Regions from separate parts of the Actinomadura keratinilytica genome, predicted to be linked through region 2. Evidence: predicted binding sites of a transcription regulator. Region 2 holds the regulator's gene; the other holds the start of a gene.

Region 1 (4,545 bases), on a different contig from region 2:
CACCGCGTCGGCCAGGTGCTTCTCCAGCGCGTCGAACCGGTCGCCGTGGTCGATCACCGGCCGCTGCGCCAGCTCGGCCAGCTTGCGGTGCAGCTCGCCGACCTCCAGGGTGGCCGGCAGCCGGTCCAGCCGCTCGCCCAGCGAGCCGATCCGCTCGTCGATGCCCTCGAACCGCCCGTCCAGGCCGTCCAGCTTGCCCGACAGCCCCTCGAGTCGGCCATCGAGCCCGTCCAGCCGTCCGTCCAGACCGTCCAGCCGCCCGCCGACGCCCTCGACCCTGCCGTTGACCGCCTCCAGCCCCTGCTCCACCCGGTCGGCCATCTCGCCGAGCGACTGGTCGACCCGGGCGGTGATCCCGCTGATCGAGTGCTCCAGCTTCTCGGCCCGGTGCCCGAGCTCGGCCAGGGACTTGTCCAGCCGGTTGAACCGGACGGAGGCCGCCTCCATGCTGCCCTGCAGCTTGTCCAGCCGCTTGGTCATCTCCTCCATGCGCTGCGACGCCTGCTGGGTGACGTCGTTGATGTGCTGCGCGGAGTCGAGCACCGCCTGCAGCCGGGTCAGCCCCTCGTCGACGTTCTCGGCGACGACGCCCACGTCGGCCCACAGCGCGGGCAGCTCGGCCACCGGCTTGACCCGCTCGCCCACCGCCTCGATGTGCTCGGCCAGGCCCTCGGCCCACTCCGGCGGCTTGCCCGCCAGCTCCTCGACCTGCCCCCGGACGCCGTCGAGCTGCCCGGTCAGCCCGTTCAGCTCCCGTTCCCGGACCTCGCGCAGCAGCCATTCCATCCCCTCCAGCCGCTGGCGGATCTCGTCCAGGACCTGCCCCTGTGAGCGCTGTTCGTAGACGTGGTCCTGCGCCGCACGGGCGAGCAACTCCCGCATCCGATCCGAGACCGGTTGACCCCCCGTCTGCAGGAAGTTGTGATTCGTTTCCACCCGATGCTCCTTCGTGTGCCGACGCGATGAAATGGCGTGCGGCATTGAATCGTGAACGCCTCACTGTAGTGGTTGCGCGGCGCCGCGATAAAGCGAACGGGAAACATTGCGGGTTCCGTGGAATGCACTTGGTTTTCCGGGCGGCGGTAACGGGGGAGAACATCCTGGGCGAGGTCATTTCCGACGGTTCACGGGCGAGCCGGGCGGGCGGCCGCCGCCGACGCCGTGACCGTGGCGCCGGGGCTGCTCCCGCCTGGGGGAGCCCAGTCTGCCGGGCCGGGGGCCGCGGCGCGGGCCGACGCGCCGGGGGCGCGCGCCCGCCCGTCAATTGCGAACGCCGCCTTTCTCCGGCCGCCCGCGATTCCCAGGATGGCAGGCGCGGCCCGGAATCGGCGCGATGCTTAGCGGACGCGATGCCGCGGCATAGGCGATTTTTTCGCTGCGCCCGGCGCGCCTCCCGGATCCGCTTGCGAACATTAAGCGGCGGGGAGATCTTTTAGTCGGCGGTGAGATCTTCGTTCATTCCCCGGCGGGGAGCGGGCGGGCGAGCAGCGCGACCGGCGCCCGGCCCACGCGGGTGAGCACGACGGTCGCCTCCGCCCCGCCGCCCCGGCGCGGCCGGGAGGCGAACCCGAGGTCGCGGCGCAACCGGTCCACGTCCACCGCCGAACCGCGCTTCTTGATCGTCAATACGCCGACGTCCCGGCGGCGCAGCTCGGCGCGCAGCCGCTTGACCGAGAACGGCAGCACGTCCTCTATCTCGTAGGCCGCCGCGAACGGCGTCGCCACGGCCGCGTCGGCGGTGACGTAGGCGATGCGCGGGTCGGCCAGGCCGCCGCCCACCTGCGCGGCCACCTCGGCGACCAGGCGCGCGCGGATCACCGCGCCGTCCGGCTCGTACAGATAGCGCCCCCACGGGCGCACGTCCGGCGCGTCCAGGCCGGGCTCGGGCGTGAGCGTCGCGGCGGGGGAGTCCGGGTCGTCCGACCGGATCACCGTCGCGCGGCGGCCCACCGCGCCGGCCAGCCCGCCCAGCCACAGCGCGGCCTCCTTGACGTCCCCGCCGACGGAGATCCACTCGGCCTCCACGCCGTTCGGGATCGCATCGTGCGGGATGCCCGGAGCCACCTTGACGCACCCGGCGGGCGCACGCGCGGCCAGGTCCAGGACGGTGCCGAGCGGCGGCTCGTACGCCCGGGGGTCGAACACGCGCCCCCGGCCTGTGCGCCGCCCCGGGTCGGCGAACACCGCCGCGTACCCGGCGGGATCCTCCAGGGTGGCGTCGCCCTCGCGGACGGACGCCAGACCGGCCAGCCCCAGCGCCTCGACGTTCGCCTTCGCCACCGCCGCCGTCAGCGCGTCCCGCTCCACGCCCTCCCCGCGGCACCCCAGCCGCGCCCGGGCGATGAGGTCGGCCCCGATCCCGCACCCCATCTCCAGCACCGCCCCGCCGCGGGCGTCGAGATACGCGGCGAAGCGGCGCGCGCGGTGGGCGGCCACCCGGGCGCGGGTGGCCTGCTCCAGCCCGTCGGGGGTGAAGTACATGCGGTCGGCGTCCGGGCCGAACTTGGCGCGGGCGCGCACCCGCAGCCGGGCCTGGGTCAAAGCGGCGGCGACGAGCTCGGCGGGGTAGCGTTCACGTAGGCGCGCAGCCGTGCTGAGCAGGGCGTTCTCGCTCAGGTCCGCCTCGGCGGCCGCCGCGAGGACGGCGCGGCCCGCGGGGCCCGGCAGGGCCCGGAACGCCTCGATGTCCATACCCCGGACGGTAGCGGTGCCGGGGCCGGGGGCGCGCACGTGTTCGTGTTGACGCCTCCCCGGCCACGGCATAGTCTCCATGACTGGCACTCTCAAGCTGAGAGTGCCAATAAGCGACGAGGTCGGTCTGGCACCCGCGACGGCAGGCCGGTCCGGGGTCGCCTCTTCTGCCACATGTGCGGCCGGCCCTTCCACGCCGGCCGAGGACACCACCGAAGGGGAGGTCAGATCGTGACGACCGCCACCAAGGTTGCTCTCAAGCCGCTTGAGGACCGCATCGTCGTCCAGCCGCTTGAGGCCGAGACCACCACCGCGTCGGGCCTGGTCATTCCCGACACCGCCAAGGAGAAGCCCCAGGAGGGCACCGTCCTGGCCGTGGGCCCGGGTCGGGTCGACGACAAGGGCGAGCGGGTGCCGCTCGACGTGAAGGTCGGCGACGTCGTGCTCTACAGCAAGTACGGCGGCACCGAGGTCAAGTACAACAACGAGGAGTACCTCGTGCTCTCGGCGCGTGACGTCCTCGCGATCGTCGAGAAGTAAGGCGTCCGAGCAGTGACGCACCGCCCCGGTCCGGCCCGTCAACAGGGGCGGACCGGGGCGGTTCGCGCGAAGGGAGACTGTTTTCCGCATGGCGAAGATCCTGGAGTTCGAGGAGGACGCGCGCCGGGCCCTTGAGCGCGGTGTCGACCGCCTCGCCAACGCCGTCAAGGTGACCATCGGCCCGCGCGGCCGCAACGTGGTCATCGACAAGAAGTTCGGCGCGCCGACCATCACCAACGACGGTGTGACCATCGCCCGCGAGGTCGAGCTGGAGGACCCCTACGAGAACCTGGGGGCCCAGCTGGCCAAGGAGGTGGCCACCAAGACCAACGACATCGCCGGCGACGGCACCACCACCGCCACGGTGCTGGCCCAGGCGCTGGTCCGCGAGGGCCTGCGCAACGTGGCCGCGGGCGCCTCGCCGCTGGGCCTCAAGCGGGGCATCGACGCGGCCGCCCGGCACGTGTCCGACCAGCTGCTCAAGGTCGCCCGCGAGGTCGAGGAGAAGAGCGAGATCGCGCACGTCGCGACCATCTCCGCGCAGGACGCCGGCATCGGCGAGCTGATCGCCGAGGCGTTCGAGAAGGTCGGCAAGGACGGCGTGATCACCGTCGAGGAGGCCCACACCATGGGCCTGGAGCTGGAGTTCACCGAGGGGCTCCAGTTCGACAAGGGGTACCTGTCGCCGCACATGGTGACCGACCCCGAGCGCATGGAGGCCGTCCTCGAGGACGCCTACGTGCTGATCGTCGACGGCAAGATCTCCAACGTCAACGAGTTCCTGCCGCTGGCCGAGAAGGTCGCCCAGACCAAGAAGCCGCTGCTGGTGGTGGCCGAGGACGTCGAGGGCGAGGCGCTGGCCCTGCTGGTCGCCAACAAGATCCGCGGCACCTTCTCCTCGGTCGCGGTCAAGGCCCCCGGCTTCGGCGACCGCCGCAAGGCGATGCTGGCCGACATGGCCATCCTCACCGGCGGCCAGGTGGTCAGCGAGGCGCTCGGCCTGAAGCTGGAGAACCTCAACCTGGAGGACCTCGGCCGGGCCCGCCGGGTCACGGTCACCAAGGACGCCACCACGATCGTCGACGGCGCCGGCGCCGCGTCCGACATCGAGGACCGCATCCGCCAGATCCGGGTCGAGATCGAGCGCAGCGACTCCGACTGGGACCGCGAGAAGCTGCAGGAGCGCCTGGCCAAGCTGTCGGGCGGCGTGTGCGTGCTGCGCGTCGGCGCGGCCACCGAGGTGGAGCTGAAGGAGAAGAAGCACCGCCTGGAGGACGCCATCTCGGCGACCCGCGCGGCCATCGAGGAGGGCAT
Region 2 (4,545 bases):
CCGGGCGCTCCCGGTGCACAGCCCGGCACCCGCACCCCCGACTCCTACGGCAGCGCTCCCGGCGACGACCCTTCGGCGTCCGTCACCGTCACCCCGTCGACCGCCAGTGGCTCCCCAGGGTGTGCTCCCGACGACACCACCACGGACGGCGCGTCCGCGGGCTCCCCCGCCCCGCCGGCGAGCGGTCCGTGCAGCACCCCGCCGACCACGCCGACCCCGCCCACCGAGCAGCCGCCCGAGACGCCGACGACGCCTTCCAGCGAGCCTTCCCAGCAGCCCGAGGCGCCGACATCGAGCGAGCCCGCCCCCGCCTCCACGGACGCGCCCGCCGTGGCCCCAGAGTGATCTGACGGGTCACCGAGCCGGCGCGCACAATCCCACACCCCGCGATCCCTCCAGCCCGGGATCGGCTTCCGCATGCCCTCGACTTCCGCATGCCCTCGAAACGCACGCCCGTGCCGTGCGCCGGTGCGTGCGGTCTGGCGGGCGGCCTACCAGCGGCCGGTCGCGGCGAACAGGACCGCCGCGGCCGCCACGCCCGCGGTGGAGGTGCGCAGGACGGTCGGGCCCAGGCGGACCGGACGCGCCCCGGCGGCGGCGAACCGGTCGAGCTCCTCGGGGGCGATGCCGCCCTCCGGGCCGACGACCACCACGATGTCGCCGCTGCGGGGCGGCCGCAGCGCGCTGAGCGGCTCGCCGGCCTCCTCGTGCAGGACGACGGCGCAGGCCGCGGCGGCGATCCGGGCCTCGACGTCGGCGGTGGCGGCCAGCGGCGGCACCTCCGGCAGCCAGCTGCGGCGGGCCTGCTTGGCGGCCTCCCGGGCGGCGGTGCGCCAGCGTCCCAGGGCCTTGTCGCGCCGGTCCGGGCGCCACTGCGTCACGCAGCGGGCCGCCGCCCACGGGACGATCTCGTCCACGCCCGCCTCGGTCATCGTCTCCACGGCCAGCTCGCCCCGCTCGCCCTTGGGCAGCGCCTGGACGACCACCAGGCGCGGCCGGGGGCGCTCGTGGCGGTGCCGGGCGAGCACGTCCAGGGTCAGCGACGCGCGGCCGGCCGCGGCCACCACGCATTCGGCCAGCAGCCCGGCGCCGTCGGTGAGGTCGACGCGCTCGCCGGGCCGCAGCCGGCGCACGGTGGCCGCATGCCGGCCTTCCGGCCCGTCGAGCAGCACGCGGTCGCCCTCCAGCGCGGAGGACTCGGCCAAGAAGACCGGCGGAGACACAGGTTCCCGTTCTGACTGGTCGCCGTATCGGGGGGATGCCCCGGGCTACTGGTTGAACACGTCGCGCAGCCGCGAGAACACGCTGCGCTGGCCGGGGGCGAACTTGCCGGGCGGGCGCTCCTCGCCGCGCAGCTCGGCCAGGCGGCGCAGCAGCGCCTCCTGCTCGTCGTCGAGCTTGGCCGGCGTCTCCACGTTGACGTGGATGAGCAGGTCGCCGCGGCCGCTCTCGTTCAGGTGCCGCACGCCCCGCCCGTAGAGGGTGATGACGTGGCCGGACTGCGTGCCCGGCTTGATGTCGACCTCCTCGGCGCCGTCCAGCGTGTCGATGGTCACGCTGGTGCCGAGGGCCGCCGCGGTCATCGGGATCTGCACGGTGCAGTGCAGGTCGTCGCCCTCCCGCTCGAAGATCGGGTGCTGCTTCTCGACGATCTCCAGGAACAGGTCGCCGGGCGGGCCGCCGCCCGGGCCGACCTCGCCCTCCCCGGCCAGCTGGATGTGGATGCCGTTCTCCACGCCCGCCGGGATCTTGACCTTGACGGTGCGGCGGGTGCGGACCCGGCCGTCGCCCGAGCACTCCGGGCACGGGGTGCGGATCACGCTGCCGAAGCCGTTGCAGCGCGGGCACGGCCGCGAGGTCATCACCTGGCCGAGGAACGAGCGCTGCACCTGCTGCACCTCGCCGCGGCCCATGCAGGTGTCGCAGGTCTCCGGGTGGGTGCCGGGCGCGCAGCCCGACCCCTCGCAGGTGGTGCACACCACGGCGGTGTCGATCGTCAGCTCGCGCGTGGTGCCGAAGGCGGTCTCGGCCAGGTCCAGCTCGACGCGCAGCGTGGCGTTGCGGCCGCGCCGGGCGCGGGTGCGCGGGCCGCGCGAGGTCGCCGTGCCGAAGAAGGCGTCCATGATGTCGCTGAACGGGAAGCCGGCGCCGCCGAACGGCCCGGCCCCGCCCGCGCCCCCGCCCGGGGCGAACGGATCCGCGCCCAGGTCGTACATCTCGCGCTTCTTGGGATCGGAGAGCACCTCGTACGCCTGGGTGATCTCCTTGAACCGCTCCTGGGTCTCCGGATCGGGGTTGACGTCCGGATGCAGCTCGCGGGCGAGCCGCCGGTACGCCTTCTTGATCTCGTCCGGGCTCGCGTCGCGGCGGACCCCCAAGGTCGCGTAGTAGTCGTTGGCCACTTACGACCCCGCCAGGATCTGTCCAACGTAGCGTGCCACTGCCCGTACCGCTCCCATCGTGCTGGGGTAGTCCATGCGTGTCGGCCCGAGCACTCCGAGCCGGGCCAGCGTCCTGTCCCCGACGCCGTAGTCGGCCGCGACCACCGAGGTGAAGCGCAGCCCCTCGTCGGGGTTCTCCGTGCCGATCCGCACGGTAACAGAAGACGAGGAGTCGCCGACCTCGCCGAGCAGGCGCATCAGCACCACCTGCTCCTCCAGGGCCTCCAGGACCTCGCGCAGGCTCTGCGAGAAGTCCACGGCCGCCAGGTTGGCGGCGCCGGCGAACACGATCTTCTCGTCGTGCTTTTCGACCAGCGTCTCCAGCAGCACCGACAGTACCGCCGCGGCGACCGGCCGGTCGTCCGCCGCCACCTTCTCCGGAAGGTCGGCCACGGCGTTCGGCACCTCGCCGAGCCCGCAGCCGTCCAGACAGGTGTTGAGCAACGCCCGCAGGTGCCCGACGGTCTCCTCGGAGACCTCGCGCGGTGTCTCGATGACCCGCTGCTCGACCCGGCCGGTGTTGGTGATCAGGACCAGCAGCAGCCGGTGCGAGGCCACCGGGACCAGCTCCACGTGCCGCACCGTCGAACGGGTCAGCGACGGGTACTGCACCACGGCGACCTGGCGGGTCAGCTGGGCCAGCAGCCGCACCGTCCGGCCGACCACGTCGTCGAGGTCGTAGGCGCCGCTGAGGAACGTCTCGATGGCGCGCCGCTCGGCCGCCGACAGCGGCTTGATCGTGGACAGCCGGTCGACGAACAGCCGGTAGCCCTTGTCGGTGGGCACCCGCCCCGCGCTGGTGTGGGGCTGGGTGATGTACCCCTGCTCCTCCAGCACGGCCATGTCGTTGCGGATCGTCGCCGGGGACACGCCGAGGTTGTGCCGGTCGGCCAGCGACTTCGACCCCACCGGCTCGTTGGTGGAGACGTAGTCCTCGACGATGGCGCGCAGGACCGCCAGCTTCCGGTCGTCGAGCACGTGGTCACCTCCTCCCTGCCCCCGTACTGGCACTCCATACTTCCGAGTGCCAAGTGTACGGCCCGGCGGGCGCAGGCTGGAGTGCCTGGCGCGGACGGAAACGGCCCGGGGCGCCTCCGGAGCCGCGCCGGTGGCCGGTCGCGGCCGCCCGGGGGCGCGCCACGCCGATGGACGTGCGCCGCCGGTGCCGCGGCGTTCGGGGCGGTTAATGTGCGGATCCGTGCGGAGTAAGGACTACGGAAACGACGTCCTGGCGGGCGACTGGCGGCGGCCGCGGAAGGGCGGCGTGCCCGAGATCCCGGCCGAACGCGACCTGGTGGTGGAGGACCCCGACAGCGGCTTCTGCGGCGCCGTGGTCGGCTGCGACAAGTTCGGCGTGACGCTGGAGGACCGGTTCGGCAGGCGCCGGGTGTTCCCGTTGACCAAGGCGGGGTTCCTGCTGGACGGCAGGCCCGTCACGCTCGTCAGGCCCGGCCCGGAGCCGCGGCGGGCCCCGGCGCGCTCGGCCTCCGGGTCGATCGCGGTGAGCGGCCTGCGCGCGCGGGTGGCCCGGGAGAGCCGCATCTACGTGGAGGGCGTGCACGACGCCGAGCTGGTGGAGAAGATCTGGGGCCACGACCTGCGGGTGGAGGGCGTGGTCGTGGAGTACCTGGAGGGCGTGGACGACCTGCCCGCCATCGTGGCGGAGTTCGCGCCCGGCCCGCAGCGCCGCCTGGGCGTGCTCGTCGACCACCTGGTGGAGGGGTCCAAGGAGAGCCGGATCGCCGCGCAGGTGCGCTCCCCCCACGTCCTGGTGACCGGCCACCCGTTCGTCGACATCTGGCAGGCCGTCAAGCCCCGCGCCGTCGGAATAAGGGCGTGGCCGGACGTCCCCCGCGGCGTACCTTGGAAGGAAGGCGTGCTCGCTGCTCTGGGTTGGGGGGACGACGTGAGCGAGGGATGGCGGCGCATCCTCGGCTCCGTGAACTCCTACACCGACCTGGAACCCGAGCTGCTCGGGCGCGTCGAAGAGATCATCGACTTCGTGACGGCCTCCTAGCGCCCTCCGGGCCGTGCCGCGGCCCCGGCGGGCACCGTGTCCCCATCCCTCCCGACCTCTTGTCCCAGCCCCGCAGCCCTCACCGCA

The links. The regulator HrcA, encoded in region 2, represses chaperone genes, less so after heat shock. The targets are predictions, from matches to a motif close to TTGGCACTCTCNNNNNGAGAGTGCCAA.
Region 1: a site for HrcA is predicted at 2,775-2,801, ahead of groES (co-chaperone GroES). Genes of this name have one in related genera too.

Annotation. Positions count from the first base shown of each region.
Region 1 covers NZ_BAABDO010000026.1:18,994-23,538, reverse strand. The annotation lists gene ABD879_RS11645 (apolipoprotein A-IV repeat region-like domain-containing protein) at 1-882, opposite strand, end outside; gene ABD879_RS11640 (class I SAM-dependent methyltransferase) at 1,456-2,691, opposite strand; gene groES (co-chaperone GroES) at 2,923-3,231, shown strand; gene groL (chaperonin GroEL) at 3,320-4,545, shown strand, end outside.
Region 2 covers NZ_BAABDO010000076.1:3,494-8,038, reverse strand. The annotation lists gene ABD879_RS21800 (hypothetical protein) at 1-345, shown strand, start outside; gene ABD879_RS21795 (16S rRNA (uracil(1498)-N(3))-methyltransferase) at 492-1,223, opposite strand; gene dnaJ (molecular chaperone DnaJ) at 1,269-2,402, opposite strand; gene hrcA (heat-inducible transcriptional repressor HrcA) at 2,403-3,419, opposite strand; gene ABD879_RS21780 (DUF3097 domain-containing protein) at 3,640-4,458, shown strand.